2 linked regions of the Beijerinckia sp. 28-YEA-48 genome follow. The protein of the gene in region 1 interacts with the protein of each later gene in a pairwise test. Links are inferred from orthologs where the notes say so. Each region holds a gene or a part of one and is shown in the gene's direction. Other genes may lie near its edges.

Region 1 (15,668 bases):
TGCAGCAATCAGGCATTCGCGCCTTGTTCCTGCATGGCTCGCCTAAGCCAGATCCGAAACCTGGCCAGAAACATTTCAGCGAAGTGCCGATGCCACGCCATGAGGTCGAGCGGTTGCGCGGCGGGGCGCTGTCTAGCGACGACACACTCATCACCATGGGGCTTGCCATTCTTGGCCCCGGCATGTCGGTCTACGATGTCTGCGATCATGATTTCCGCCTGGCGCGCGAGCTCGGCATGGTCGCCAGCATGCATGTCAGCGGCCCGATGCTCACGCCCGATGGCTTCGAGCGGCTGGCGGCAGAGGGCCTGCTCGGACCGCATCTCAACATTGTCCATGGCAATGTGCTGAGTGATGCGCAGCTCGATCTGCTTGTGGCCGCTGGCGTCAGCTTTTCGGTGACGGCCGAGGTCGAAATGCAGATGAGTTTCGGCCGCCCTTTGACCGGCCGTCTGCGTCAGCGCGGCGGTCGCATCAGCATCGGCTCGGATATCGAGTCCGGCATGGCCAGCGACATGTTCACCGTCGCGCGCATGACCTTGCAGGCGCAGCGTTTCATCGATGCGCTCGACAGTTTTGCCGCTGCGGGAAAAGGCCTGGCAGAGATCACCATTCCCTGTCGGGAGGCTTTACGCTGGGCGACGATCGATGGCGCGCGCATGGCGGGGCTCGATCATCGCACCGGTTCGCTCACGCCCGGGAAGCAGGCCGATATAGTGTTGCTCTCGGCACGCGATCCAAACATGCATCCGGTTGTCGATCCGGCAGCCTCGATCCTGCTGCACGCGGGCGTTGCCAATGTCGATACGGTAATGATTGGCGGTGTGTTTCAGAAGCGTGGCGGCAGGCTGCTCTATAGCGACCTGCAGCGCCGGCTTGACGAACTCTCGCAATCGAGCGCGCGCATCCTGTCGGACTTCAACCGGGCGCGCGCCGCTGCTTAAAAAGCAGAGCATTTTCGAGCGAAGTGGACACCGGTTCGCGTGAAAAAAATGCGTTAAAACAGAAAATGAGAACTCGGTTCTGATTTTATCAGAACCGAAGAAGCTCTAGGCGGCCTGCGCCAGCCCTTGCATCTTAAGCATGTTCTGCACCGACGGGCGCTTGTTCATGCGCGCGTAATGGGCTGCGACATTAGCGGGCATCGGCCACTTACCCCATTCCGCCACCCAGAATTCGAAGAAGTAGAGCGCGCAGTCGGCGATGGTGAAATCGCCCATCAGCCAATCCTTGCCGGCCAGTTGCTTGTCGAGCAACGCCAGGCCCTTCTCGGCCATTTCGCGTCCCTGCGCTTTGATCTTGGGATGTTCGTCCTCGATGCTGCTGTAGCGCACGGTGCGCCAGAAGCGCGTCCACGCCTGCATGTGCAAAGTGGAAACGATATAGTCGATCGTCTCCAGGGTCCGCGCCAGTTTCTCCGGATCGGTCGAGAGCAGCTTCTTGTCTGGATTGGTCAGGGCCAGCCACACGGCGATGGCCGGAAATTCGGTGAGGGTGGAGCCATCGTCCCGCACCAGGGTCGGCACTTTCGACTTCGGATTCACGGCGACATAGTCGGGCTGGTATTGCGCCTGCGCGGCGAAGTCGACCTTTTTCAGGTCATAGGGCTTGCCGATCTCTTCGAGCAGGATGTGGATGCCCGTGGCGCAGGTGCCTGGGGCATAGTAAAGCGTCGTCATTCGTTTCCTCCGGAGCGGTATGATGCGCCATTCTGGCTGGGCCGCGTCGGCCTGACCAGTGCGAATTTGCGCCGGCAGGGTCGCATGGGCCGGGGGAACGGGCCGGTCTTGCAGTTGACGCCCAGTGCGCCGATATGCGTTCTGTCCTCGGCGCGGCTGAACCGCGCCTGTCTGTCGCTTTGTCCTGCCGGAGAATCGTATGTCGCTTACCGTCGCCGTCCAGATGGACCCGATCGAACGCATCAATATTGCCGGCGACTCGACGTTCGCGCTGCTTCTGGAAGCGCAGGCCCGCGGCCATAAACTGGTCTATTATACGCCCGATCGCCTCTCCATGGCCGGCCAAAGCGTCGTCGCCGAGACGCAGGCCCTGCAGGTGCGCGACGAGGTCGGCAATCATTTCACGCTGGGCGAGAGCCGCCGTACCGATTTGGGCAACGAGATGGATGTGGTGCTGCTGCGCCAGGATCCGCCCTTCGATCTCGCTTATATCACCACCACTCATCTGCTGGAGCGCATCCATCCGCGCACCCTGGTGGTCAATGATCCAGCCAGCGTGCGCAACGCCCCGGAAAAGCTGTTCGTCATGCAGTTTCCGCAGCTCATGCCGGACACCTTGATCACCCGCGACCGCAACGAGATCGAAGCGTTCCGCCACCAGCATGGCGACATCGTCATGAAGCCGCTTTACGGCAACGGCGGCGCCGCCGTTTTCAAGATGTCGCAAAAGGATCCGAATTTCGGTTCGCTGTTCGACCTGTTCTCGGCCACCTTCCGTGAACCCTGGGTGGTGCAGCGCTTCCTGCCGCGCGTCACCGAGGGCGACAAGCGCATCATCCTGGTCGATGGCGTCGCCATGGGCGCCGTCAATCGGGTGCCGGCTGAAAACGACATTCGCTCGAACATGGTGCGGGGCGGCGCGGCGCGCGAAACCGATCTGTCGCCGCGAGAACGGGAAATTTGCGAGACCATTGGGCCGGAATTGAAGCGCCGCGGCCTGATTTTCGTCGGGATCGACGTCATCGACGGCAATCTGACCGAAATCAACGTCACGTCGCCGACGGGCCTGCGCGCCATTCGCAAGCTCGGTGGGCCTGATCTCGCCGCCGCTCTCTGGGATGCTATCGAGCGCAAACGCGGCGGCTAGAGCAAATCACGTTTCGATAGAAACGCGATTTTGCCCAGCATCTTTGTTTTGACGCGTCTTTGTGCAATTCCAAAACGCTGCGAGCGGTCAAATTTGGCGCACCGCTGGCCCATCCGTGCTATGGGTGGTTTCCATGAGCCTCACAGCTGTTTCGACCGAAGCGCCCCGTCGCGCCGCCCGTCCGCCGAAGATCGCCCATCCGCGTTCGGCCATCGTCGATCACACCGCGCTCCAGGCCCGGCTGGATGCCATCGGGGCGGATTTATCCTCGGATCGCGGCGCCATGCGCGCCGCCGCCCTCGAAGAGCTCCGCCAAGCCCTTACGGGCGGCCAGGCGGTCATTCAGCGCTGGTTCGAGATCGACGGGCAGGGGCTCAAATGCGTCCATAATCTCGGCTGGCTCGAGGATGAGATCATCCGCGCCATCCACCATTTCGTCACCACCTGGATGTACCCGGCGGAAAATCCCTCGACCGCCGAGCGGATCGCCATTGTCGCCGTCGGCGGCTATGGCCGGGGCACTTTGGCGCCGGGCTCCGACATCGATTTGCTGTTCCTCTTGCCCTACAAGCAGACCGCCTGGAGCGAGAGCGTCATCGAGGCGGTGCTCTATCTGCTGTGGGACCTGCGCCAGAAGGTCGGTCATGCCACCCGCACGGTCGCCGAATGCCTGCGCCAGGCCATGGGCGACATGACCATCCGCACCGCGCTGCACGAGGCCCGCTTCATTCTCGGCGATGCCGGTCTGTTCGAGGATTTCCGCACGCGTTTCGACAAGGAGATCGTCAGCAAGACGGCGCGTGAATTCGTCGCCGCGAAACTGGCCGAGCGTGACGCGCGTCTGTCGAAGTCCGGCGCCTCGCGCTATGTCGTCGAGCCGAACGTCAAGGAAGGCAAAGGCGGCCTGCGTGATCTGAACACGCTCTTCTGGATCGCCAAATATGTCTATCGCGTGCGCGACATCGCCGAGCTGGTGCCCGCCGGCGTGTTCACCGAACGCGAGATCCTGACCTTCCGCCGTTGCGAAGAATTCCTGTGGCGGGTGCGCTGCCATCTGCACTACGTCACCGGCCGCTCGGAAGAACGTCTGACCTTCGACTATCAGCGCAACATCGCGGAGCGGCTGGGCTATGTCACCCATGCCGGCCTGTCCGATGTCGAGCGTTTCATGAAGCATTACTTCCTCATCGCCAAGGACGTCGGTGATCTCACCGCCATTGTCTGCGCCGCGCTTGAGGAACGGCAGGCCAAGCCGCGCGCGACGCTTAATCGTTTTATGGGCAAGTTCCGGCGCCGCAACGACGCGTTGGAGTTTCCGGGCTTCGCCATTGAGGTCGACCGCATCACGGTCGCCAATGACAAAGTCTTCGAGACCGATCCGGTCAATCTCATCCGGCTTTACTGGTTGGCCGATAAACACCGGCTCGCCATTCATCCGGACGCGTCGCGGCGGGTGACACTGTCGCTGAAGTACATCGACGCCGCCGTCCGCGAAGATGCCGAAGCCAACCGGCTGTTCGTCGAAATCCTGATGTCGCGCCATGCGCCCGAGACGGTGCTGCGCCTGATGAACGAATCCGGCGTGCTCGGCCGTTTCATTCCTGACTTCGGCCGCATCGTCGCGATGATGCAGTTCAATATGTATCATCATTACACGGTCGACGAGCATCTGATCCGTTGTATAGGCATTCTGTCGCGCATCGAGTCAGGCGAGCTTGTCGAGGATCATCCGGTCGCCAGCGAAATTCTGCCGGTCATCCACAATCGCAAAGTGCTCTATGTGGCGCTATTCCTGCACGACATCGCCAAGGGCCGCCCGGAGGATCATTCCATCGCCGGGGCGCAGGTGGCGCGCAAACTATGTCCGCGGCTGGGGCTGACGCCAGCGGAGACCGACAATGTCGCCTGGCTGATCGAGCATCATCTCGACATGTCGAACGTCGCCCAAGGGCGCGACCTGTCCGATCGCGGCACCATCGAAAGCTTCGCCAAGCCGATCCAGACGCTCGAGCGGCTGCGCATGTTGCTGGTGCTGACCGTCTGCGACATCCGGGGCGTTGGCCCTGGTGTGTGGAACGGTTGGAAGGGGCAACTTCTGCGCACGCTCTATTGGGAAGCCGAGCCGGTGCTGTCCGGCGGCCATTCAGCCATCGATCGCAAGCAGCGCGTCGCCATCGCGCAGGACGAATTGCGCCGCGCGCTGTTGTGGTCCGATCCCGATTTCGAAGCCTATGCCGCCCGCCACTATCAGCCCTATTGGCTGAAGGTCGATCTCAAGCACATGGTCAGGCACGCCAATCTGCTGCGCCTGTGCGAGGTCGAACTGCGTTCGCTGGCCACCGAATATACCACCGAGAAATTCACTGGCGTGACCGAACTGACGGTGGTGGCGCCGGATCATCCGCGCCTGCTGTCGATCATAGCGGGGGCTTGCGCCGTGTCAGGCGCCAACATCGTCGACGCGCAGATTTTCACCACGACCGATGGGCTGGCGCTCGACTCCATCTCCATCCGTCGCGCCTTCGATGATGACACTGATGAGTTGCGCCGCGCCTCGCGCGTTGCCGCCACCATCGAGAAGGCGCTGCGCGGCGAGATTCGTCTTGGCCAGGTCGTGGCGGAAAAAAGCGAGGCGCCAAAGAGCCGCGAGAAGGCGTTCCGCATCGAGCCGGAAGTCGTCATCGATAACACTTTGTCGAACCAGTTCACGGTTCTGGAGGTCTCGGGCCTCGACCGTCCGGGCCTCTTGTTCGAACTCACGTCGCAACTGTCGAGCCTCAACCTTAACATTGGCTCGGCCCACGTCGTCACCTTCGGCGAGAAGGCGGTGGACGCGTTCTACGTGACCGACCTCACCGGCCTGAAAATCACCAATGCCAGTCGTCAGGCGGCTATTCGCAGGCAATTGACCGAAATTCTTGGCGCGACGGAGGCCGGAAATCGTTCTGGCGGCCGGAAAGCCGCATCGGAAGCAGCTGGAGCTTGATTTTTCGGCTCAGGACCCCGATATCGGGGTGAAATTCCCTCATTTTGAGAGTGCTATGACTGATCCCCAGACGAACCCGGCTGTGCCGGGCGAGGAACCGCAGGACCAGATGAATCCGGAAGCCATGCAGCCCGATCCGTTCGTCGTGCTGGAAAAGCTGACGGCGGAAAACGCCGAGCTGAAGGATCGTACCCTGCGCACCCTGGCGGAGATGGAAAATCTGCGCCGCCGCACCGAAAAGGAAATCGCCGATTCGCGCGTCTACGGCGTCACCAATTTCGCCCGCGACATGCTGACCTTCGCCGACAACCTGCATCGCGCCATCGAATCGGTTCCGGCCGAAGTGCGCGCCGCCGCTGAAGGCCCGTGGAAAGCCCTGATCGAAGGTATCGAAGTCACCGAGCGTGATTTCCAGTCGCGCCTCGCCAAATACGGCATCAAGAAAATTGATCCGAAGGGCGAGAAGTTCGATCCCAACATGCACGAGGCTCTGTTCGAGGCGCCCGATACCTCCGTTCCCACCGGCACCGTGGTGCAGGTGATGGAGGCCGGCTATTCGATCGGTGAGCGTTGTTTGCGTCCGGCCAAGGTCGGCGTGTCCCGTGGCGGCCCGAAGGCGACCGCGGCGGAGCCGAGCGACGCCTCGGCTTGATCGGATAGCGTTTCTATCGAAACGCAATTTGCTCTAGGTGACGCGCCGCATCGTTAAGTTGATGCGGCCGCCATCGGCGAGCAAAGTCGACGTGCCGGAGAGAATCCGATCGACGCCGTGAAAGACGAAGCGCGACGCGCCGCCGATGACGAGCACGTCGCCTGAATGCAGCTTCAACGATTTTGTCGGGCCGCCGCGTTGCGTGCCGCCAAAGCGGAACAGGCACGAATCCCCCAGCGAAATCGAGACGACCGGCGCATCCTGTGCCGTCTCGTCGCGGTCCTGGTGCAGGCCCATGCGGGCGCTTCCATCATAGAAATTGATCAGGCAGGCTTCCGGCAGCGCCGGATAGGCTGATGTTTCACGCCAGGCTTTCAGCACGAGATCGGGAATGTCGGGCCATGGCGCGCCTGTCACCGGATGACGCGCCTCATAGCGATAACCACGCTCTACATCCGACATCCAGCCGAGCGAACCGCAATTGCTCATGCGCACAGAGAAGGCTTTGCCAGTGCGCGGCATGTGCGGTGTGTAGAGCGGTGCGGCGCGCAGGCAGAGGCGCAATTGCTCCACCAGCGCGATCTGTTCGTCCCGGCTGTAGAAGCCGGGGAAATAATGCAGTCCGTCGGCGATCTCAGGCATGGGTGATCGCCCAGGTTGACCGTCAGGCCTTCAAAATCACTTTCGATTCCACCGTGGAATCCGCCTTCAGCCGATACACCACGGGTACGCCGGTATCGAGCTCGATGCTGGGGATCGTTTCCGGGGTCGCCTTTTCCAGCACCATCAGCAGAGCGCGTAGCGAATTGCCATGCGCCACCACCAGAGTGTTCTCGCCGCGCAGCACGCAGGGCAGGATTTCCTGGTTGTAGTAGGGCAGGGCGCGCGCCAGCGTGTCGCGCAGGCTCTCGCCACCCGGCGGCGGCGTGTCGTAGGAACGGCGCCAGACCATCACCTGCTCGTCGCCCCACTTCTGCGCCGCCTCGGCCTTGTTGAGGCCTGCGAGATCGCCGTAGTCGCGCTCATTGAGGCGCATGTCCTTAGTCATCGCCAGGTTCGGCGCGCCCATCGCTTCAAGCGCCAGGCGAGCCGTGTGCTGGGCGCGTGACAGCGCCGATGTGAAGGTATGTTGGAAGGTCACGCCATGGGCCTTCAAACGTTCGCCGGCGGAGATAGCTTCCTTCACGCCGACTTCGGTCAACGCCGGATCCTTCCAGCCCGTGAACAGGTTCTTCAGATTCCATTCGCTTTGGCCGTGGCGCAGCAGGACGAGAATGCGGTCCATCAGATTTCCTCGCAGATTTCTTATCAGTTGTCGGAAAGGCCGAGAACGTCGGCCATGGAATAATGTCCGGGCTTCTGGTTGCGGCCCCACAGGGCGGCGCGCACCGCGCCACGCGCGAAAATACCGCGATCCTCGGCCTTGTGGGTGAGGACGAGCCGCTCGCCTGGGCCAGCGAAAATCGCGTCATGGTCGCCGACCACCGAACCGCCGCGTAGGGAGGCAAAGCCGATATCGCCATCCTGGCGGGCGCCGGTAAAGCCGTCGCGGCCACGGGCCGAATGTTGAGCCAGCGTGATGCCACGCCCGGCAGCCGCCGCTTCGCCCAGCATCAGGGCCGTGCCCGACGGCGCGTCGACTTTGGCGCGATGGTGCATTTCGACGATTTCGATGTCGTAGTCTTCGCCAAGCGTCGCCGCGACCTTTTTGACCAGGCCGGCGAGCAGATTGACGCCAAGGCTCATATTGCCGGAGCGGATGATGACCGCGTGACGGGAAGCGGCGTCGATCTTGGCGATATCCTCTTCCGAAAGGCCCGTGGTGCCAATCACATGGACGATACGGGCCTGGGCCGCGAGGCCGGCCAGCTGCACCGTCGAGGCAGGGCCGGTGAAGTCGATCACGCCATCGGCTTTCACAAGAATTTCAAGGGGTTCCGAAGTGATCGGGACGCCGATCTCGCCCAGGCCGGCGAGTACGCCGGCATCCTGGCCAAGCGCCTTCGATCCCGCATGTTCCAGCGCACCGACAACCTGCATGCCTTGGGCCGCATGGATAATCTGTACAAGAGTTCGCCCCATGCGCCCGGCGGCGCCGGCGACCACCAGCCGCATGTCGCTCATACAATTCCTCGCAAATAAAACATTGGGGGCTCTATAGCGGGGTGGGGCGCGATTTGCCAGCCATGGGCCTGGCAGTGAGTGTCGCCGGTGCAAGTGCGTAGGTATTGTCATCGGCTTGTGATGCATCTGCGCTAGCCCTGCGGGGCCGCAGCGCCAATGTCCCCCCGGGCGCGTTTCCCCAAGCGGCACCTTGTCGCCGGGCGCACCGATGGGCCCGGCGGCTTTTTTGGTGGCATTGCGATCTGGGCCGGCCGCTCCTCGTGTTAAAGCAAACTATGACGAGCGCCTCAGATCCGCATCAAGATGATGTCAAAATCCGCCTCAGCCCTCATGAGGCTATCGTGCTCTTCGAGCTTCTGTCTCGTTGGTGTGATCCGAAGGCCACTCATACCCCCAGCGGCAGGTGCTTCGAAAGTACTGCAGAGTGCGCCGTGCTCCAGGGTCTGCGCGCGGACCTTGAGAAGCAGCTCGTCGCTCCGTTCCAGGACGACTATAATCAGATTGTAGAAGACGCACGGAGCCGTCTGGTCGGCTTGTGGGATTATCCGACCCTTAAAGGCTGAATGGTAGGCAATATTTTTTCGCCGTCATGAATCGGCAATAATCGCGCGCTAAGGATACCTCAGTTGCAGATCGCACTTATCGCTTTTTGCAGCGGGACGCCGGGCCGGATGTACGCCCGGCGTTATTATTTTCAGCGGTCGTCGTCGTTCAGGCGACGGCCGCTTCAATCTCCTTGACGATGGCTGTTGCAGCCGCGCGCGGATCAGCCGCTTGCGTCACCGGCCGGCCGATCACCAGATGATCGGCGCCGGTGGCAATCGCCTTGGCGGGCGTCATGATGCGCTTCTGATCGGCCGTGGCGCTGCCGGCAGGGCGGATGCCCGGCGTTACCAGCAGCATCTGCGGACCCACCAGCGCGCGCAGATCCTGCGCTTCCTCAGCCGATGAGACGAGACCGTCGATGCCAATATCGCGCGCTTGTTCAGCGCGCCGACGCACCAGCTCTTTCACACCGATGGCAAAGCCGGCTTCCTTGAGATCGGCATCGTCGTAGCTGGTCATCACCGTGACGGCGAGCAGCCTCAGGGGCGATCCCTGCAAAGCGGCGCGCGCGGCGCGCATCGTCTGCGGATAGGCATGAATGGTGAGAAGCGAGGCACCGAGTTCGGCGACCTGTGCGGTGGCGCGCGTCACCGTATTGGGGATGTCGTGCAACTTCAGGTCGAGAAAAACTTTCTTGCCCTGATCCGTCAGTTCCCGCGCCAGGCTCAAGCCGCCGCCGTAGGTCAGCTCCATGCCGATCTTGTAGAAACTGACGGTATCGCCGAGCGTCTCAACCATGGCGCGTGCGTCGGAGACCGAGGGCAGATCGAGCGCGACGATCAAGCGGTCGCGTGGCGAGATGAGGGCGGACACGAAGGCCTCCTACGGTGTTCGGGCGAGCAAGGGATAGCCGGTCCATACGCATTTCTGCGCTGGAATGCCAGCTTTCACGCTCAAATAATGCTGTTTTAGGGACGTGTTGCTTACGGTCGGCCGGACTTCCGCTTACCGTCGCCGAGGCGGCGCAGCAGGGCCAGGGCTGGCTCATCGCGCATCTGCACCTTCCGGCGCTGCAGGTCGAGGCGCACGCGGTCCTTGGCCAGGCGGATTTCGGTCTCGATCCGATCGCGCGTGTCGAGGATTTCGTCCTTCATCCGGCCTGTGCCTTCGCGCAGTTTCGAGATCATAGCGACGGCGGGATGGGGGCGTTTGGCCTTGGCGCCGGCGGTGGCCGGGCGATAGACCCAGACCCGCGCTGGCGGGATGTTGAGCAGAACCGGTTGGGAAGCCTCGGCATCGAAAGCCACCGCGCGGCATTGTTTCGGCCGGCGCGGCACGGGTGAGACCATGCCATAGGTGAATTGGATGAAACGACCGCCCGGGCCGAGCAGGGCGAAGGCATCCTCAAGCAGCGCGCAGCGATCGGGCTCTGGCCGGTTGAGCAGCGGCAGGCTGGAAACGACCGCCGCGATTGGCTCGTTGATGAGGCCGGCAAGCGTAGTGTCGAGATCGTAGGCGTCGCCCTGAATGACGGTGGCGCCGGGAAAGCGCCGTTCCAGCAGCTTGCAAAAGGCCGGATCATATTCGACCAGAATGAGCCGGTCGGCGGTCACACCGTGCTGGATCAGCGCTTGTGTCACCGGACCCGTGCCGGGCCCTAATTCGATGATCTTGCCGGGGATCTTGATGTCGACATAGCGCGCCATGGCGCGCGCCAGATATTTGCCCGATGGCGAGACGGCGCCGGTCGAACCAGGGTTTTCGAGCCAGGCTTTGATGAAGCGGGCTTCGTCGGAAAAACGCTCCTGAAGCGACGTCTTCGGCCGCGCTCTTGAAGCGCGTTCCTGATCGTGATGATTGTGACGCAAAACGACCTCGAGGCTTTCCAACCCAATCCCAAAACGGCGATATAACTCGCCTACAACGCTGGCGACGTCAAGAAAGCGTCATGTCTCTCGGTTTTCCCGGTTAATCCAATCGGACAGGAAAATTGCGGCGGGAGTGGGTGGAAGCACGCTAAGAAGCCGATTCTGGGAGGATTTTGATGGAAAAATACGATATTGCCGTCCTTGGCGCCGGAATCGCCGGACTTTCGGCCGGTATGTGGGCCGCTCGCTACGGCCTCAAAACGGTGGTGATCGACCGGATGGGCGCCGGGGGCCAGATCGTTACCGCCACGAGAATCGACAATCTGCCGGGCCTTCCCCAGGGGGTATCTGGCTACGATCTCGGGCCCCTGGCGTTTGAGCAGGCCGAAGCCGCCGGCGCTGAATTCCGCATCGACGATATCGAGACCATAACCCCGGCGGAGGCCGGACTGTCCATTTCCTGTGGCGGCGATGCGGTCTCGGTGCGCGCCGTCATCGTGGCCTTGGGCTCGGCACCACGCACGCTGGGCGTGCCAGGCGAGGAGGAGTTCGCCGGTCGCGGCATCTCCCATTGCGCCTCCTGCGATGGGCCGCTCTATGCCGGCAAAGCCGTCGTGGTGATCGGCGGTGGCGATACGGCGCTCGACGAAGCGCTGGTGCTGGCGGACAGCTGTAGTTCGGTGCTGGTTCTGGTGCGTGGCGGCGCATTGCGCGCGCAGCCTTTCCTCATCGATCAGGTGCAGGCCAAGCCCAATATCGATATCCGCTTGAACACCCATGTCGAACGTATCGCTGGCGAGAGCGGCGTCACCCATGTGGTGGCGCGCGGCCCGGGCGGCTCGCAGGAGATTGCCTGCCATGGCGTGTTCATCTGTGCTGGTACTGTGCCCAATACCGCTTTGCTACAGGGGCTTGTGACGCTTGATGCGAACGGTCATATCGAAACCGACGTCATGATGCGTACGTCCCATCCAGCGATTTTCGCGGTGGGCGACATTCGCAGCCAATCGGTGGGCCTGCTGGCTGCCTGTGCGGGCGATGGCGCGACGGCTGCGACAGCCGCCTGGCGGACATTGAAGACCAGCGCCTAGATGCGCTGCCAGCCGAAATGCGATAGGTTAGGTACCAGACAATAAGAACCCGGCAATAAACCCGATTTCGGGGAGGATTTGAATGCTCGACAAAGTTGCAGCGCGTAGCGCCGAGAAAATCACCGTTCTCAATCCGGTCGGTTATCCGCCGAAGGTACAGCGCCGCACCGCGTCCGCCCGCCTCGAAACCCTTGATGGCAAGACGATCTATCTCATCGATTGCCGATTCGATGATTCGATCGAACTGCTGAAACAAGTGCAGGCCTGGTTCACGACGCATATGCCGAGCGTCACCACCAAGATGGTCAGCCTGTCGAACTATTATGGCCATGACGATCCCAAGACCTGGGAAGAGATCAAGGCCAATGGCGACGCCGCTATCATCGGCGTCGGTCATTGCAGCACCTGCGCGCCGGCGACCGCCACCCATGCGATCAATCTTGATACCAAATACGGCGTGCCGACGGTCGCCATTCACACCGAGAAATTCGACAAGGTGGTGCGCTCGGTGGCGAAGATGGCCGGCCTTGCCAATGCGCCTTGCGTATTCGTGCCGCAGCCGGTCATGGGCAAGTCAGCGACGGAGCTCGCCGCCTATGTGAACGGCAAGGATCCGATTCGTGGTCAGCCGGTAATGCAAGGCATCATCGAGGGCCTCACGCATGGCCTGGCGTCGGAAACGGTTGCTGCTGATCGTTCGACGCCGCGTCTCGTCGATCCCGATACCGAGGACAATCTTCATCAGCTTTTCCTCGACAACAATTGGACCGACAAACTGCCGATCGTGCTGCCGACGCAGGAACGTGTCGCCGCCATGCTGGCGCAGACCAGCCGCAAGCCCGACGAAGTCGTCGGCCGCATGCAACCGACGGCCAATCGCGGTCTGTGGGAATATACGGTCGAGAAGGTCGCCGTGAACGCGGTGATGTCTGGCGCGCGGCCGGAATATTTCCCGGTCATTCTGGCGCTGGCGGCCTCGGGCGTTTCAGCGCGCGGCTCGACGTCGAGTTCGGCCTCGGCGATGGTGGTGGTCAACGGGCCGATCCGCCATGAGATCGAGATGAATTGCGGCATCGGCGCGATGGGGCCTTACAATCACGCCAATGCCACCATCGGGCGCGCCTACGGCCTGCTGTCGCAGAACTTGCAAGGCGGTTCAGTGCCCGGCGAGACCTTCATGGGCTCCATCGGCAATAATTACACCTACAACAGCATCACCTTCGCCGAGAACGAAGAGCGCAGTCCCTGGGAGCCGCTGCATGTGCAGAAGGGCTTCAAGCCAGAGCAGAGCACGGTGACGATTTTCTACGGTTGCCGCTCGACGACGTTCTCGCTCGGTCTGCGCGAGAAATATTGGCAGGAGCACGTGCGCGACATGCTGCGCGGCACCGATGCTATTACAGGCCCGGTGCTGCTGCTCGATCCAATCACCGCCAACCAGTTTATCGACCGCGGCGGTTTCGACACCAAGAAGAAGCTGATCCGCTGGATCTGGGAAAACGCCACCATGCCGGCGGCCCGCTATTGGGATCTGCAACTCGTGCAGAATTACCGCTATCCCCGCGCCACCTACGGTGAAGAACCTTTGGCGACCAAGCTCAAGGCGGCCGATACGCAGGAGATCAATGTCTTCGAGGAAAAGGACGTCAATGTCGTGGTCGTCGGCGGCGAGGCCAACGGCTATTGGCAGATCATGGGGGCTAACGAACGTGCGGTGGTCTGTATCGACGACTGGCGCTAGACATATGGCGTCGTTGACCGAGTGTGGACCGCGATGCTGAGGTTTTTACGCGCGGTGGCCATTCTGGTGGCGTTCGAGGCATCAGCTGGCGCTCAAAGCGGGTCGTCGGCTTCGCTTGCCGAAGCTGATCGGCTTTATGCGCTTGCCATGGACAATTGGGCAAGAAGCACCTCGCCCTATGTCGAAGACCTGCTGCGCAGAACGCTGGGCTTGCGTGAAGGTGTTCTGCCGGCAGATGATGCGAGCGTGGCCAATGCCCAAAACCAATTGGCCAAGGTCTACTACAATCGCGGGATGAGTTCCCGTAGCGCTTCAGACTTCGCGCAAGGGCACGAATTGTTCGCTAAGGCGGTGGCAACCGGCGAAAAGCACCTCGATGCTAAGGATCCGCTTCTATCGAATTATTATGGCGACCTCGGCGCTGCTCTGCGAGAACTTGGGCGTTATAGCGAAGCCATCTCCTATGTCTGTAAATCTTTGAATATCCGGCGCGCGATCGGGCCAGCCAATTCTCTCCGCTTGGTAGGCAGTCTCAACAATCTGGGTCTGATCGCGGCCTATCAGGGCAAACACCTCGAAGCCGTCCAGTTGCGAGCCGATGCGCTGAGCATCGAACAGGGCACCTTGGGCGACCGTGATCCAGGCACTCAAGCGTTGCAAACCTATTGCGATCTCTCGATCAGTTGAAGTGGCACGCCGTCTGGCTTCCTTTAGAAATTCGCTTCGCAGCGGAAAGTCCTTCATCCTGCCAGCGCCAGTCATCGATGCCGAGCAGTTTCGGATTGGCGAAGGCGCGCTATTGCCAGATCATGGGTGCTAACGAGCGGGCGGTGGTTTGTATCGACGACTGGCGTTAACCCCTCAGGGGCGCACTTTAGAATTCTTGGAACTTTCGTTGTCGCCGACACGTTGAAAGGCATTGCCCGGTCGGGTCTTGGCTGGGCCTGCCCGGAGACGAGACATGGCGACAGCACATCCTTCCAAAGAAACCGCGAATACGTCCAAGGCAAAAGAGCCTTTCCTGAGCGACGTCAAAATGTTGCGTAAGCAGGCGCGGGCGCATCTGTCCGAAGGCGCCATCACGTCTGCCTATGGTGCGGACGTGAATAAGACGATCGAGATTCTGCAGTCGGTCCTCGCAACCGAAATCGTCTGCGTGCTGCGTTATACGATGCATGCTGTCGCGGCGACCGGCATTTCATCGGAAGGGGTGAAGAAGGAATTTGCCGAACACGCGCGTGAGGAGCAGGAGCACATGATGCAGGTCGCCGAGCGGATCAATCAGCTCGGTGGAACGCCGAATTTCAATCCGGAAGGATTGGCCTCACGCTCAGCTTCGGAATATGTCGAAGGCGATAATCTGGTCGATATGATCCGCGAAAACCTTGTCGCGGAACGAATTGCTGTCGAGCACTATCGCGAACTCATCAAATATTTTGGCGACAGGGACACCACCACGCGCGTGATGATCGAGGGCATTCTTGGCAAAGAGGAAGAGCATGCCAACGACATGCACGATCTCCTCGTTGCGCATGAAGGCACGCCAAATCTGCCTAAGCACTGAGAATAGGCGCTGAAACCTCGGTGTCATTCCGACAGCCGCGCTGCAGCTGAGCGGAAATGGCACCAAGAGTTTAGCCAGCCCTATTTGTACAGTTTCTTAGCGGCCGCCAGTCCTTCATCCTGTCTCCGCCAGTCATTGGTGCCGAGCAGTTTCGGGTTGGCGAAGGCGCGCAGTTCCGGCGGCACTTTGTCCTCGATGCCTTCGCGCACGAAGCCATGGCCACCACGCGCCCAGATCAATTGCGCTTCTTCCGACATCATGAAGTCGATC
Region 2 (15,642 bases), 1.2 Mb from region 1 along the record:
TTCCAACGCTACCTCAGCCCCAGCGTGGTCGAGCAACTGGCCGCCGACCCTTCCCGCCTGAAACTCGGTGGCGAGACGCGGGACGTGTCGATCCTGTTTTCCGACGCCCGCGATTTCACCACCCGGGCCGAGACCCTCGATGCCGAGGGCGTGGTCCGCTTCCTCAACGCCCTGCACACGCCGCTGACCGGCGCCGTGCTCGCCGAGGGCGGCACGATCGACAAGTATATCGGCGATGGACTGATGGCGTTTTGGAACGCGCCGCTGGTCATCGCCGGCCATGCCAACCACGCCTGCGCGGCGGCGCTGGCCATGCAGGCGGCCATCCCCGGCATCGACGCGGCCTTGCGAACGGCGGCCGAGGCCGACGGCCGGCCGCATACGCCGCTGGCCGTCGGCATCGGGCTCAATGCCGGATCGGTGTTCGTCGGCAATATGGGATCGAACCAGCGCTTCGACTATTCGATCGTCGGCGACCCGGTGAATATCGCCGCCCGCCTCGAAACGGCGACCAAGGAACTGGGCGTGCCGATCGTCGCTTCGGCGGCGATCCGGGCGGCGGCGCCGGCCTATGGCTTCGTCGAACTGGGCGCCTTTCCGCTCAAGGGCAAGAGTGAACCGCAGCCGCTCTACGCTCTGCACGGCCGGCGCGATCGGCTGGGGGCAGACTTCGCGCGGTTCGAGAAGCTTCACAAAGCGGTGCTAGAGGGTGTCTCCAACAGCGCGTCCAATGTCGCCGAGCGCATCGCCGCCGCCGCCGGCACGGCAGACGGCGCGCCTTACTTAACGTTCTACGAGAGGATCAGCGGCGCAAAAAAGATTGAGATCGAAGGTGAGAAGTCCCCTGGAGGCTCTTGATCAATATTCTCTTTTTACCCCTTAATCGAGCGCTCGACGATGCGCTGCGAGCCTAAAAACCCATTCAAGGAAATGACGAAGCACCCATGAGCGCCCCTGATCCCGCGCCACCGGCCCCTGCGGCCGCAGGCTCGCCTCTCGAAGTGTTTCGCGTCTTCCTCAAGCTCGGCCTGACCTCCTTCGGCGGACCGATCGCTCATCTCGGCTATTTCCGGGACGAGCTGGTGGTTCGGCGCAAATGGATCGACGAGGCTGGCTACGCCGACCTCGTGGCGCTGTGCCAGTTCTTACCGGGGCCGGCGTCCAGCCAGGTCGGCTTTTCGCTCGGCGTCCTGCGCGGAAACGGCCTTCTTGGCGGGCTCGCCGCCTGGTTTGCCTTCACCATGCCCTCGGCCGTGATCCTGCTCGCCTTCGCACTCGGCGCCGCCGCTTTTACGGGACCAGCTGCGGAGGGGTTCCTACACGGCCTGAAACTGGTCGCTGTCGCGGTCGTCGCGCAGGCGCTCTGGGGGATGGCGAAAAGCCTGACACCCGACCGGGCGCGGGCCGGTCTCGCGCTGGCGGCTGTCGCCATCGTGACCTTCATTGGTGGCTCGTTCGGGCAGATCGGCGCCATTGCGCTGGGCGCCCTCGCCGGGCTCTGGCTGTGCCAGGCAGACGGACCCGCCCCGACCGGCCATCTCAGCTTTCCGATCTCGCGCCAGGCTGGCGTGGTCGCGCTCATCCTCTTTGCCGCCTTATTTCTGATCCCGCCCCTGGTGGCGAGCGCGACCGGCCACCAGGCGATCACCCTGTTCGACGCTTTTTACCGTTCCGGCGCCCTGGTGTTCGGTGGCGGTCACGTCGTGCTGCCATTGCTCCAGGCCGAAGTGGTGACGCCCGGATGGGTGACGAACGAAGCTTTCCTCGCCGGCTACGGTCTGGCCCAAGCGGTGCCTGGACCGCTCTTCACGTTCGCCGCCTATCTGGGCGCGGCCATGGGGCCAGCCCCCAGTGGCCCCGTGGGCGCGATCATAGCGCTCGTCGCCGTCTTCCTGCCGGGCTTGCTGCTGGTCTACGGCATGCTGCCGTTCTGGGATGCGTTGCGGCTGCGATCGACTGCGCAGGCCGCTATGCGGGGCGCGAATGCGGCTGTCGTCGGCATCCTGGGTGCAGCGCTTTACAGTCCGGTCTGGACAAGCGCTGTCCTCTCACCAGCGGATTTCGCGCTGGCGCTTGCTGGCTTCCTGCTGCTTACGGTCTGGAAGGCGCCGCCATGGATCGTTGTCGTGCTGCTGGCGGTGGGCGGCACGCTTCTGCGTTTGGCGTGAGCCAATCAATCAGCGGGAGCGCTTGTTGAGCTGCCGGCTGAGTTCGATATGGGCGGCCTGCTTGTCGAAGTCGTCGGCAGTGCGAATCGCCGTGTCATAGAGATCGACGATCCAGCGGTTTTCCGGGCGGTCACCCGCCGCTTCGCGCGCCAAGGTCAGATACATGAGGCCGCGATGGCGCTGGCGCGGCAGGCCGTTGAGGCCTTGGAAGAGCATGTTGCCGAGCAGCGCCTGCGCTTCCATGTGGTTCTTTTCGGCGGCATTGCTGAGCCAGCGTGTCGCCTGACGCGGATCGGCGGGCACGCCCTCGCCGTCCAGATACATGCGCGCCAGGTTGTATTGAGCGTTGGCGTCGCTGAAATTGGTGGCGGCATAATGGAAGAGCTGGAAGGCGCGGCGCGGATTGCGCTTCAGCGATTGCAGGCCGTGCAGATTGTAATTGCCGACCGAGACAAAGGCGCTGGAGATGAAGGGGATTTCGCGCGGATCGGATGCGTCTTCATCATAGGAGGCGACGATCTGCGAGAAATACTGGAAGGCCTTGATGTCGTCGTGAGGTACGCCGTCGCCGGCGGCATACATTTGGCCGAGCTTCCATTGCGCCACCGACTGGCCGCCTTCGGCGGCATAGCGCAGGGCCTTGACCGAGGCGTCGAAATTGCCGGCCCGATAACCGGCCAGACCTTCGCGCAAGGCTGCGGTCGGGTCCTTGAACACCGGCAGGGCGGCAGTCGCCGTGCCCGGCGGGGTCGGCTCAGAGTCGAGCGCACGCGCCGGGGTCAACATGACCGAGGCACCGAAAATAGCTACGCCACAATAGAGGCGGATGGAGTGGTGAGTCGGAAAAGCCATCATGGCAGATCCCCGCATAGACAAGCGTTTTGGTCTTGCCCCAAGCCTGTTTGCCCCAAGCCTGTTTGCCCCAAGCTCGTCTGCCCCAAGCCCACCAGATTAGAATGAGAACGGCACGGCGCGGTGGCCGATCCTTCGACTCCCCGCCGGAAAGGAAGCTTCGTCTTGCTGAACCCAAACGCGTCCATCAACGCTGTCCCAATCTCAATAGATACACATCGCCGCGCAATTACGCGCTGAATGACACTTTCGTGGCCTCGACGATGCGTTCAACACCGCTCTCACTGCACCCTACTGATTAGCGAGCGGTTTATGGCACAAACGGGGCATAGATCAGGGCGTTTAGCGTCGTAATCTGAATCATTTTCAGGCTGTTGCATGGACGCAACAGGAATCCTGGCACCGTCAACGGTTCCTTCACCTCGTTTCGCATTGCCGCGACATTATCGTGGCTGCTGGGCGGTCCGCACCCGAAGCTAGGAATTATGCCGCTTCGCCAATAGGGGCGTCAGCCGTTCGGCCAAAAAGTCGGACAAAGCCCTGACGGCAGGGAGCTGGCCGCGCCGATGCGGGGTGAGCAAGGTCAACGTCGGACCACCCGGCTGCCACCCATCCAACAGCCGCGTGAGCTGACCGGCGGCAAGCGCCGGCGCACATAAACGGGCCGGTAAGGATGCTATGCCGAGCCCGGCGATGGCGGCGTTCAGGAGCGTCGTCGGATCATTAGAGACAAAGCGCCAGCACGGCATGGTCGCTTCCCCTTCAAAGACTCGGCCTTTGTCGTCGTAGAATCGCCAGGGCAAAGCCGTGCTTTTCACCGCGAACCAGATGCCCAGGTGTCCGGTAAGTTCCGCCGGCGAACGCGGGCGCGACCGCCCTTCGAGATAGGCCGGGGAGCAGACGAGATGATTGAACGAAACACCGAGGCGGCGCTGCACTAGACTTGAACTTGGCAGAGGCCCGTAATGAGTGCGCAGGGCGAGATCGACGCCGTCCTCGATGAGATCGACAAGACGGTCGGTAGCGTCGAGCTGGAGGAAGACCTTGGGATAGGCCTGGGCGAAATCCGGCAAGATGTCGGCCAGGAGGGTCTGGGCCTCGAGGGTCGATGCGGTGAGCCGCACCAACCCAGCCGGCTCGACGAGACGCCCCTGAATAAGAGACTCCGCCGCTTCGGCCTCAACCAGCATGGCCTGAGCCCGGTCATACAGCTCGCGGCCAATCTCGGTGAGCGCGAACAAACGGGCATGGCGCTGGAACAGGCGCAGGCCAAGCTGCGCCTCGAAGTCACCGATGCGCTTAGCCAGCGTCGAGCGCGGCATATCCAGGACGCGCCCCGCCGCCGCGAATCCACCGTGATCGGCCACTTGCACGAATAATCTCAAGTCGTTGAGGTCAAGCATGGCTTCGTCCAGATTTTAGGACATAAGGTTCTATTACTGCCAGTTCCTGTCCTTCCGTCCAAGTTTTACATCGACCGACGAAAGGACCACCCATGTCACACAGTTTTTCCGGCAGAAGCCTCACGGCCCTCCTCGCGGTCTGTCTCGGCGCCTTCATGTTCGGGCTTGAAATCTCCGCCGTGCCCGCCGCCCTGCCCGGCATCGAACACGCCCTGCAGACGTCCTTCACGGACATGCAGTGGATCATGAACGCCTACACCATCGCCGTGAACACCATGCTGATGGCCGCCGGCACGCTGGCCGACCGCTTCGGCCGTCGGCGGCTGTTTGTCATCGGCGCCGCCTTGTTTGGGCTGACCTCGCTGATATGCGGCCTCGCGCCCCAGACAGGCACGCTCATCGCAGCGCGCGCCCTTCAGGGTATCAGCGGCAGCACCATGCTCATTGCCACGCTGGCTGTGATCTCGCATCAATTCGAGAGCGCGCGCGAACGCGGCATCGCCTTCAGCGTCTGGGGCGTTGTCGCCGGCGCGGGGATCGGCTTTGGCCCGATGGTCGGATCGCTTCTGGTGGAGCTCACCAATTGGCGTTGGGTCTTTCTTGTGAATGTCCCGTTCGCGATCATTGCCATCGGTTTGGCTCTTGCAACCGTCCGCGAGTCCCGCGACCCCCATGCGGGCCGGCTTGATCTCGCCGGCATCGTGACCTTGTCGCTGGCTGTCCTTGGCCTTGCGTTCTACATCACCCAAGGTCCCAGCCTCGGCTTCGCCAGCGCCACGGCGCTCGCTATTCTCGCCGGTGCGGCCGTGGCTTTCGCGCTCTTCCTGTTCGTTGAAACGACGGTCGAGCGGCCAATGGTGGATTTTTCCGTGTTCCGGATTCGCGCCTTTTCCGGCGCGCTCTTTGGCTGCATGGGCATGAACTTCGCCTTCTGGCCGTTCATGATCTATCTGCCGCTCTATTTTAACTACGGCCTCGGCTATAGCGCGGTCACCTCGGGTCTGGCGCTCTTGGCCTATACGTTGCCGACGCTGATCTTTCCGCCGGTCGGTGAATGGCTGGCGCTGCGTTACCAGGCAGCGCGCGTCATTCCGGCAGGGCTTGCCATCATCGGCTTCGGCTTCCTCATCATGTTCTTCGGCCTCAACAGCAACGCTGTCCTTCTCCTTTGCGGCGCAGCACTCGCTGGTGCCGGGCTTGGCATCATCAATACGCCGGTGACGAACACCACCACCGGATCGGTGACGCGCGAACGTGCCGGCATGGCTTCAAGCATAGATCTGTCAGCGCGAATGATTACGCTTGCCATCAATATCGCCGTGATGGGCTTCATCCTGACGGAGGGCACGCTGGCCGCGCTGCGCGATAAGCTTGGCGGCACATTGACGGGGGCGCCCTTACGGGCGCTCGCCGAGCAAGTGGCGGCAGGCAAGCTGAACGGCGGCGCCCTGCCCGCGGCCAGCTTGCAAGCTGCACTCATCGACGGCTTTGCCTGGGTGATGCTCTATGGCGTTTTCGGCGCCTTCGCGATGGCAAGCCTGAGCCTGCTGGCCTTCGGCACAGGACCAAAGACGCAAAGCGCGCGAGCGGAGGCCTGACTTTCCGAAAACGGCGATCCGAGGACAGACGCCGCCCGCAGCGCGTCTGTCCTCATCCCGTGAGGGCCCCAAAACGCCCCGCAGCCCCGGGTGAATCTTTTGCCGTACCCTAGACTTTCAAGCCTTGCGCCCTATTTGTAGCCTATGCTACACCTTCGGTGAAGCTAGATTGAGGGTTTCTGGGCTTATGTCTTCGGCAGAAAGTTTTGGACCGGGTGCCGGTCAGCAGCGTCTCGGCATGCGGCCGTCCCTTTCCGAGTCCCACGGCAGCGTTGCGGTATCGGGCTCCGCTGTCCGGCGGTTCATGGCTTTCCTCGGCCCGGGCTATCTGGTCGCCACCGGCTATATGGACCCCGGCAATTGGGCGACAGCACTGGCTGGTGGCTCGAAATTCGGCACAGCCCTGCTCTTCATCGCCGTCTTGTCGAGCTTGATGGCCATCGTCCTGCAAGCCCTATCGGCCCGGCTCGCCATCGGCACCGGCATGGACCTTGCCCAGGCCTGCCGCCAGCGCTTTCCCCGCACCGCCTCCTTCGCACTCTGGCTGATCGCCGAGGCCGCCATTGTCGCGACCGACCTGGCCGAGGTGATCGGCACGGCCATCGGCCTGCAACTGCTGTTCGACATTCCCCTCGCCATCGGCGTCTTCCTGACGGCGCTCGACGTTTTCCTGGTGCTGGCGCTGCAACGGTTCGGCTTCCGCAAGCTTGAAGCCTTCGTCATCGCTCTCTTGATCATCATCGCGCTCGCCTTCGGCGGCCAGCTCGTGCTGGCGCAGCCGTCGATCGCCGCCATCGCGCATGGCCTGATCCCGACCGTCGACCTCGTCACCAATCCCGAGATGCTCTACATCGCGCTCGGCATCCTCGGCGCGACGGTAATGCCGCATAATCTCTATCTGCATTCCGGCGTGGTGCTGACCCGCAAGATCGGCCCGACCCTTCCCGAAAAACGTGAGGCAATTAAGTTCGCGGTCTGGGATTCGACCATCGCGCTTGGCTTCGCCCTGCTGATCAATGGCTCGATCCTGATCCTCGCCGCCGCCGCCTTCTACGCCAAGGGCCATCACGAGGTCGCTGAACTGCAGGATGCGCATCGGCTGATCGCCCCCTTGCTGGGCACGGCGCTCGCTGCTCATCTCTTCGGCATCGCCCTGCTCGCCTGCGGCCTCAACTCGACGGTGACGGCCACGCTTGCCGGCCAGATCGTCATGGAAGGCTTCATCGACTTCAAAGTGAGCCCGGTGACGCGGCGGTTGATCACGCGCGGCATCGCGCTGATCCCCGCCGCCGTTGTCACCGTCTGGGCGGGCGAAGCCTGGACCGGCAAACTGCTCGTGGCGAGCCAGGTCGTGCTTAGTCTGGCGCTACCATTCGCCGTCGTGCCACTGGTCTGGTTCACCGCGTCCCGGCGCATGCTCGGCGATCTCATCGCGCCGCGCCTGCTCTCCGGCATCGCCGCGCTGATCACGGTGCTCATCATCGCCCTCAATCTGAAACTTCTGCTCGATATTATGACGGGCAACTAATCCGCCACGACTTCTTCCTCTTCGTTTCAACTGTTCGCTCCGCTGGCTTGCGCCGGCGGGACGGGAAAGACGTGCCTAAACCATGCGTTCTCTGCGCGCCGCCTTCATCTCCACGCTCTGCCTGGGTGGCCTTCCCGCCCTCGCTTCCGATATCGACAGCGAACATATGTTCGGCTTCACAGAAGGCAGCGATTTCGGTGGCAAGGGCGAATTGGAGATCGAATATTCCGCCTTCGGCCGCATTGGCCGAGCGCGCGGCCGCTATTCCGCAATCTCGGGCGGCCTCTCGGCCAAATATTCTGTGACGGACGATTTTCGTATCGCGCCAGGCTTCTTCCTTGCTCGCCACGACATCTCCGGCGTTGCCGGCCTGCCCAACAGAGGCGCCTTTGCGCCGGAAGGCGTCGAACTCGAATTCAAATACCGGCTGTGGCGACGCGATCGGGATGGCTTCGGTCTCACCATCGGCGCCAAGCCGACCTTCGCGCGGATGGACGGCGTGACCGGGCTACGGGCGAGCGAATTCGCCACGTCTTTCTTCGCCCGTCTCGACAAGGAGATCGTGCCGAACACGGTTCTGGCGGCCATCAATATCGATTTCGAGACAGCCGTTGGCCGCACGCCCGGCATGAGGTCCTGGGATCGTGCGTCAGCACTCAGCCTTTCGGCCGGTGCGACCACGCGGATTATCGGGCGATTGTTCCTCGGCGGTGAAGCACGTTACGTGCGCGCCACCGATGGCGGTTTCCTCAATCGCTTCGCGGGCCATGCGCTCTTCATCGGCCCTAACCTGTTCTACAAGCCGACCGACCATTCCTTCATCTCGGCGGTGTGGAACCGGCAAGTGTCTGGCCGTGCCCATGGGCAACCCGGACGCTTCGATCTCGATAATTTCGAACGCAATGAAATGCGCATCGTCTATGGCGTGGCGTTTTGACTATGCGTTTTGCAATTGGATGGACCCATCGGTCCTAGGCAAAACCTCTCCGTTGGCATTCCCGACGCGCCGCAGCCTTCGTGTCTTCCCGGGCGCCGCAGGCGACCCGGGATCCAGGGGCCACGCAGTAGAATGTTGCGTTGCTGATCGCCGCAGCCAAACCACAAGCAACATCGCGCCCTTGGCCCCTGGATCCCGGATCACGCTGCGCGTGTCCGGGATGACACCGAGGTGTTCGCTACCCAGTTAAACGAGCGCGATCGCTGCGATCAGGCGGCCATAGTCGTTCTCGCCGCGATGGGTGGTGCGGCGATAGGAGAAGAAGCGCGCTTCGTCCGCATAGGTGTCGAGGCCGAGATTCTCGAAGGCACCAACGCCGGACTTTTCGAGCTGCGCGCCGATGAAGGCCGGCAGATCGAACATGGCGTGGTCCTCGCGCGACGACGACACAAAGAAGCGTTCGTTGCCTGCATCGGCGACGCGAAAGCGTGCGACGAATTCCGGCCCGACTTCATAGGAGGCCTGCGCGATCGTCGGCCCAAGCACGACGTTGATATGGGCGCGCTTCGCGCCAAGTTCCTCCATGCGCGTCAAGGTCGATTCGATCACGCCATCGAAAGCGCCCTTCCAGCCGGCGTGGGCGGCGGCGACCACCCCTGCCCGCGCATCAGCAAACAGCAAGATGCCACAGTCGGCACCGGTAACGCCAAGCCCGAGACCTTTCGCCGCCGTCGCGATGCCGTCGCAACGCGGCCGCTCGGTCTCGTTCCAGGGCGCGGCGATCGCCACCGCTTCGGCTGAATGAATCTGATACGGCACCATGAAGCGATCGGGCGCCACGCCCAGCGCGTCGGCCATGCGGCGCTTGTTCTCGGCCACCGCTGCAGCATCATCGCGCGAACCGGCGCCGCCGTTCAGCGAGGCATAGACGCCGGTGCTGACGCCACCCTGGCGGGTGAAGAACGCATGCGACACACCGGCTGTTTCCAGAAGGCGCGAGCGGATGACGAGCGTGCTCATTTCGGCGGGCTCTGCAAGCCCGGCGGTTGCGGCATGTCGGGATGCGTGACCGCCATCACTTTGAACAACGCCCCCATGCCGGGCACCATGGTGCCGGCGGCGCCGCGCTCTGGCGCGGTCGAGACAAGGCGTAGCAGTGCCCGGTCGACCTCGATCGCCTGACGCGCCGTCGCTTGGCGCTTGAGGCCATTGGCCCGTTCAAAAATGCCGAGCTTCGAGAGAAAGTCCGCCTGCCGCTGCGGTCCATAAACAGCCGCGCCCATGGCGCGCGCCGTGCGCGCCAAAGCGGCGAAATCGACATGGGCGGTGAGATCAGCCTCACCCGGTTCATCAAGCGGCGATACCGGCTGATGGCTTTTCAGCGCCTGCAAGGTTTCGCCGTATTGGGTTTCCACATGGCCGTAGTCGATAATCAGCGCCGCACCCTTGTCGGTGGCGACGCGCTTGGCCAGTTCAGCCATGACCCGATGCCCCAATCCTGAGACCTCGAACACGGCGTTTTCCTCGGCCCGGGCGCGGATCGAGGTCTCGGGATCATCCGCAAGGCCGAAATAGAGCGCGTCATCCTCGTCAAGGCCGATCACCTTCTCGTACCAGGCGCCATCCTGAAAGACGTAATGGCGCACAGGCAGAGCGTCGAAGAACTCATTGGCGAGGAAGATCGAGGGTCCATAGGGCACGGTGTCGAGAGATTGATGCCATTCGATCTTGAAATCGGAGCCAGCGAGGATCTCGCGCTGCTGCGCTTCCAGCACCGGGCTGGTCTCGACAAGATGCACGGTGAGCGCCTTGGCGAAATTGCCGGCGACCTGCAAGGCGCGCAGCGCGTCCGACATCAGGGTGCCACGACCGGGGCCAAGCTCAACCAGCTGGATTTTCTTCGGCGACCCCATCAGCGCCCAGACCTCGGCCGCCCATAAGCCGAGCAGTTCGCCGAACATCTGCGAAATTTCCGGCGCGGTGGTGAAGTCACCATCAGCGCCGAAGGGATCGCGCGTCATGTAATAACCGCGCTCGGGATCGCCGAGCGCCAGCGCCATGAACCGTTCGAGGGAGATGGTCTCGCCGTTGCGGATCAACTGACGGATATGCGCGCCGAGCGGCGTCATTCCTTGTCCCCCGCCTTGTTTCCTGTCCCCGCCGCTGTCACCGGGCGAGAGCGTGCGACCAGCCAGACGCCGAGCAGCACCAGAGGCACCGACAGGAGCATGCCCATTGTCGCATTTCCAAACAGAAATCCCAATTGCGGATCGGGCTCGCGGAAGAATTCACAGAAAATACGCGCCAGACCGTAGCCGATGCCGAAAACGCCGGTCAAAAAGCCCGGTCGGCGGAAGCCGCCACGGCGGACGAAGACATAGAGAATCAGCAGCAGCACCAGGCCTTCGAGCCCAGCCTCATAAAGCTGGCTCGGATGGCGCGGCAGTGGCCCGGCATCGGGAAAGACCATGGCCCAGGGCACATCGGTCGGTCGGCCCCACAATTCCGGCTTGATGAAATTGGCGATGCGGCCAAACAGCAGGCCGATCGGCACCACGGTCGAGCAGAGATCGGTGACGGTCAGCACCCCAAGCTTATAGCGCCGGGCAAACAGCCAGATCGCCAAAGCGGCGCCTGCAAGCCCACCGTGAAACGACATGCCGCCCTTCCACAGCGCAAATATCTCTTGCGGCTGCGCCATGTAATGCTCGGCATTGTAGAAGAGCACATAGCCCAGACGGCCGCCGAGAATGACGCCGAAGGCGCAATAGACCAACAGGTCGTCGAGGGACGCGACCGTGGGGCGCGGCACCACGCCCCAATGGGCGGGCTGCGCGACGAGGCGGCGGGCATAATACCAACCGCCGATCAGGCCGAAGATATAAGCCAGCGCATACCAGCGGATCGCGAACGGGCCGATCTCGAAGAGGATCGGATCGATGACGGGAAAGGCGATGACGGGCGCAAACATGCCTTCCTGCCTAACCGCTGCCTGCGCAAGGGGCAAGCCACCCCGCGAATGGCCGCTTAAACCGCTGTCAGACGGGCCTCGCCAGGAACAACATTCGGCCCTGATTGTGCCCGATGTTGCGCGCCGCCCGCTCGGCCGCGAATCCATGGCCACGCAGCAGTTCGATCATGGCGGTCTCGCTGTAGCGCGTCAGGCCGAGCTGTTCACGCAGCTTACGATAGTCGGAAAACACCGTCTTGACGATGCCCTTCAGGGCCGCCGTCAGAAAGCCGCCATGGGCGGCGAAGCCGAGCAGCGCCCCAGTATCGGACAGCGCATTGGCGTTTTCGGGGATAACATCGCCCAGCGCCAGCACGCCACCCGGCTTTAATTTCGTGCGCGCCAGATCAAGCAACGCGATGAGTTCGTCGCGCGACAGATATTGCAGCACCGAATTGACGACGATGAGATCGAGCGTGCCGGGCTCGAGGCCGGCCAGCGCCGTCTCGTCGAGCACGGTGATATTGGCTTCGTTGCGAACGCGCTGGGCGACCGCTCCCCGCACGGTCGGCGCGGTGTCGAAGAGATAGAGCCTGGCGCAGGCACGGGCGAGATCAACAGCCGTCCACGCCTCGCCGCAGCCATAGTCGAGCACGACGGCCGTGGGCGACGGAAACAGTTTGACGATGTCGCGGGCGATCAGGTCGAAATGCAGCTGACGGTGCCGCTTGCTGACATAGATCGGGTGCGGCCCATCCCAATATTCGCGCCAAGAGGTCATTGCTGCCTTTCCGTTGCCTGCGTGAGCCCCAGTCCTACAGGGGCGCGATGGCGAGGGAAAGGCATCCCTGTATCATCCCTGACGCTGAAGCCGACGCCCCCCATTCGTGATAAGCTCGCCCATCGGGACGGCGCAGCTCTCTAGCTGACGGATGATAGATGAAGTGGCAAGACCCTCAAGTAGTCAAATGTCCGATCTGTTCGCATTCGGCCCAGCAGTCCGTCTCTGTTCTCCTCTCGCGGTCCGCGACATGTCCCTCGTGCGGAGCTTCGCTCGACGCCGTATCAAATGACATGCATCGACTGCAGGAGGGCTGGGAGGAGTTTGGGATTATTATGAGCATCGCCGTCCAGATCGAATCTGCTGTTCCGCAAATCAAATTTGCCGACGATGACGTGGCATCAATCAAATCCCTCGCTGATTTTACCAAAGTGACGGAGCGATTGGTGGAAAGCGCGTCCCTCAAGCAGAATCAATTTGAGGCGAAGAAGATTGTGGCGTCAGCCGCCAAAGCCATATTTCCTACACTGGATTATCCGCAATTTGACATGCGGTTGATCGAGCTGTGCCGGCCTCACCGGAGTACATTCGATCCCTTCGCCCCACGGGGAGAATGACACGGCAGGGCGTTGGCCGAGATCGCGCCTGCGGCGTGCCGAGTACGACAAGCCGCAGCCTTGGTGTCATCCTGGACGCCTGCGCAGCAGGCGATCCGGGATCCAGAGCAAGCGGTAGAAAGCCGCATCAGCTCGCGACGGCACCATGTTCAGCATTCGTGCGGCTGCTCTGGATCCCCGCTCAGCCGCTGCGCGGCTGTCGGGGATGACACCGGGGTTTAGATCCGATGCCCTCCTCTGCTCCCCTTACGCCGCCGCACTGCCCTGAGAGCGGAAGGCCCAGCCGGTCATGCGCTGTTCGAGCCAGGCGGTGGCTGCGTACATCAAGATGCCCTCGACGGCGAGCGCGATCAGGCCAGCGAAGACCAGCGGCATCTGGAAGTTCGAGCCCGCCTGCGCCATCAGAAAGCCGATGCCGGCATTGGCGGCGATGGTCTCCGACACCACGGTGCCGACGAAGGCCAAGGTGATCGCCACTTTCAGCGAGCCGAAGAAATACGGCATGGCTCTGGGAATACCGACCTTGCGCATGACATCGAGCTTCGATGCGCCAAGCGCGCGCAGCACGTCCTCAAGCTCGGGCTCGATGGTGGCGAGCCCGGTGGCGACGTTGACGACGACAGGGAAGAACGAGATCAGAAAGGCCGTGAGGATCGCCGGCACTTCGCCGATGCCAAACCACAACACGAGGATCGGCACGACAGCGACTTTCGGAATCGAGTTGAAGCCGATCATCACCGGATAAAGGCCGCGATAGATGGTGCGCGACCAGCCAACGACGAGGCCAAGGAACAGCCCAAAGCCCACCGCCAGCGCGAAGCCGGCCAAGGTCGTCCACAAGGTGACGAAGGAGTTGCGCAACAGCGGCGACCAATAGCGCAGGATCGCCGCCCAGATGTCGGTGGGCGCCGGCAGGATGATGGTCGAGACACCGAACAGTTTGCAGACGAGTTCCCAGATGGCAAACAGGGCGACGACGAAAATCCACGGCGCGAGGGTTTCTATTTTGGAGGAGTTCATGATTTGCGCACCTGTGCAATCTTGTTGCGCAGATCGTGGACGAGATCGGTGAACGGCTTTTCGTAGCAGACGTCGAGATCGCGCGGCCGCGAGAACGAGACGTCGCGGGTTTCGATGATGCGGCCGGGCCGCGCGCTCATCACATGCACGGTGTCGGCTAAGAAAGCCGCCTCACGCAGATCGTGCGTCACCAGCACCACGGTGAATTTCAGCCGCTGCCAGACATCGCGCAGCACGCACCATAATTCCTCGCGGGTGAACGCATCGAGCGCGGCGAAGGGTTCGTCGAGCATCAATAGCGCCGGCTCGTGAATGAGCGAGCGGCACAGCGAGGCGCGTTGTTGCATGCCGCCCGACAATTCCCACGGGAAGCGATTGCCGAAGCCGGCGAGACCGACGGTTGCGAGCAAGTCCTCGACCTTGGCGACATATTCGGCACGGTGCGAACGGAACTTGCCGCGATAGGGCTCGACGATTTCGAGCGGCAGCAGAATGTTGTCGGTGACCGTGCGCCAGGGCAGCAGGTTGGCGTTTTGAAACGCCATACCCGCCATTTTCACCGGGCCGCGCACCGGGCTGCCAGCAACCGCGACCGAGCCCGCCGTCGGCTTCACCAAGCCGGTGACGAGTTTCATCAGGGTCGACTTGCCGCAACCGGAGGGGCCGACGACCGCGGCGAATTCGCCGCGAGCGACGTTGAGCGTCGTGCCTTCGAGGGCAAGCACAGGACCCGTGCGTCCCGCATAGGCGAGCGACACATTATCAAGAGCGATCAAGTCTTCTCTCCGCTCGGAGGTTGGATCAGACGTTGCCGCTCAAAGTTTGCGCTCGCTGGCCGCTGGCAGGTACTCGCTGGTGAAAATATCAGCGGCTGTCGGCCGGTTCTTGAACTCATAGGTATCAGCGATCTGGTCGATCGACTTGGCCATGCGTTCCATGTCGACACCGCCCACACCATTCGCCTTGACCCAGGGCGTGACCATGTTGTCGCGCAGCGCCATCTTCAGGCGCGCCAGCTCGATCGCGAGATCGCCGGTCTCATTGCGCTTCATCACCGACTTGATCGCCTCGTCGGGATTCTTCGCGGTCTCGATGACGCCCTTGATCGTCGCACGGACGAAGCCCGCGACCACTTTCGGATTGGCCTTGGCGAATTCCGGATTGACCATGATGGCGTTGCCGTAGAGCACCAAGCCATGGTCGGACATCAGCATGACGGAGATGTCTTCGGGTTTAATGTTGTTCTGCTGCAGATTGAAGAAGGACGAAAACGAGAAGCCGGCTATCACGTCGACTTTGCCCTGGGCCAGCATCGGCTCGCGCACCGGGAAGCCGACATTCTCGATCTTCACTTTCGAATCGTCGAACTTGTTCTCCTTGACGAAGGCTTTCCACTGGGCGAAGGCGCCGTCAGCCGCCGGCGCACCGAAAACTTTGCCTTCGAGATCCTTGGGCGTCTTGATGCCGGTCTTCGTCAGGCTGACGAGGGAAAACGGCGGGCGGTCATAGACCATCATCACCGACGTCACCTTCTGATCCGGATTCTGGTCGCGGAATTTCACCAGCGAGTTGATGTCGAAGAAGCCGAGCGGATAAGTGCCGGCGGCGACGCGGGCTATGCCCTGCACGGAGCCTGGACCGGTGTCGACAGTGACGTCGAGCCCTTCGGCCTTATAGAACCCCTTGTCGATCGCCACGAAGTAAGGCGCCGACGGCCCCTCGAACTTCCAGTCGAGCGCGAATTTGACCGCCGTCTGGGCAGCCGCCCCGTAGGCGCTGCACGAAATG

What was found.
Region 2: the proteins of grpE (region 1) and BLW50_RS08835 interact in binary tests that used the Escherichia coli proteins (3 or more experiments, as listed by UniProt). The link is inferred for Beijerinckia sp. 28-YEA-48 from one-to-one orthologs.

What each region holds. Positions count from the first base shown.
Region 1 is NZ_FNSI01000001.1:3,015,527-3,031,194, reverse strand. Bases 4,710-7,692 are described here. They hold grpE (nucleotide exchange factor GrpE), read left to right. Parts: upstream 4,710-5,921; coding sequence 5,922-6,464; downstream 6,465-7,692. Other genes in these bases: BLW50_RS14400 (2,3-bisphosphoglycerate-dependent phosphoglycerate mutase), read right to left, coding at 7,129-7,692; BLW50_RS14405 (alpha-ketoglutarate-dependent dioxygenase AlkB family protein), read right to left, coding at 6,498-7,106; BLW50_RS14415 ([protein-PII] uridylyltransferase), read left to right, coding at 4,710-5,812. In the rest of the region: BLW50_RS14430 (amidohydrolase family protein), read left to right, coding at 1-944; BLW50_RS14425 (glutathione S-transferase family protein), read right to left, coding at 1,050-1,679; gshB (glutathione synthase), read left to right, coding at 1,879-2,826; more of BLW50_RS14415, read left to right, coding at 2,960-4,709; more of BLW50_RS14400, read right to left, coding at 7,693-7,752; dapB (4-hydroxy-tetrahydrodipicolinate reductase), read right to left, coding at 7,773-8,588; pyrF (orotidine-5'-phosphate decarboxylase), read right to left, coding at 9,300-10,007; BLW50_RS31305 (class I SAM-dependent methyltransferase), read right to left, coding at 10,118-11,002; BLW50_RS14375 (NAD(P)/FAD-dependent oxidoreductase), read left to right, coding at 11,179-12,093; BLW50_RS14370 (UGSC family (seleno)protein), read left to right, coding at 12,176-13,834; BLW50_RS14365 (tetratricopeptide repeat protein), read left to right, coding at 13,982-14,521; BLW50_RS14360 (ferritin-like domain-containing protein), read left to right, coding at 14,796-15,398; BLW50_RS14355 (ABC transporter substrate-binding protein), read right to left, coding at 15,479-15,668. UniProt on the Escherichia coli protein: Participates actively in the response to hyperosmotic and heat shock by preventing the aggregation of stress-denatured proteins, in association with DnaK and GrpE. It is the nucleotide exchange factor for DnaK and may function as a thermosensor.
Region 2 is NZ_FNSI01000001.1:1,858,005-1,873,646, forward strand. Bases 5,422-8,378 are described here. They hold BLW50_RS08835 (Nramp family divalent metal transporter), read left to right. Parts: upstream 5,422-6,208; coding sequence 6,209-7,549; downstream 7,550-8,378. Other genes in these bases: BLW50_RS08830 (MFS transporter), read left to right, coding at 5,422-6,021; BLW50_RS08840 (hypothetical protein), read left to right, coding at 7,632-8,378. Also shown: BLW50_RS08810 (CHASE2 domain-containing protein), read left to right, coding at 1-858; chrA (chromate efflux transporter), read left to right, coding at 945-2,168; BLW50_RS08820 (tetratricopeptide repeat protein), read right to left, coding at 2,178-3,023; BLW50_RS08825 (LysR substrate-binding domain-containing protein), read right to left, coding at 3,497-4,423; more of BLW50_RS08830, read left to right, coding at 4,516-5,421; more of BLW50_RS08840, read left to right, coding at 8,379-8,486; peptidoglycan editing factor PgeF, read right to left, coding at 8,733-9,506; BLW50_RS08850 (class I SAM-dependent methyltransferase), read right to left, coding at 9,503-10,615; lgt (prolipoprotein diacylglyceryl transferase), read right to left, coding at 10,612-11,457; BLW50_RS08860 (class I SAM-dependent methyltransferase), read right to left, coding at 11,525-12,217; BLW50_RS08865 (hypothetical protein), read left to right, coding at 12,553-12,834; BLW50_RS08870 (ABC transporter permease), read right to left, coding at 13,081-13,854; BLW50_RS08875 (ABC transporter ATP-binding protein), read right to left, coding at 13,851-14,630; BLW50_RS08880 (ABC transporter substrate-binding protein), read right to left, coding at 14,670-15,642. UniProt on the Escherichia coli protein: H(+)-stimulated, divalent metal cation uptake system. Involved in manganese and iron uptake. Can also transport cadmium, cobalt, zinc and to a lesser extent nickel and copper. Involved in response to reactive oxygen.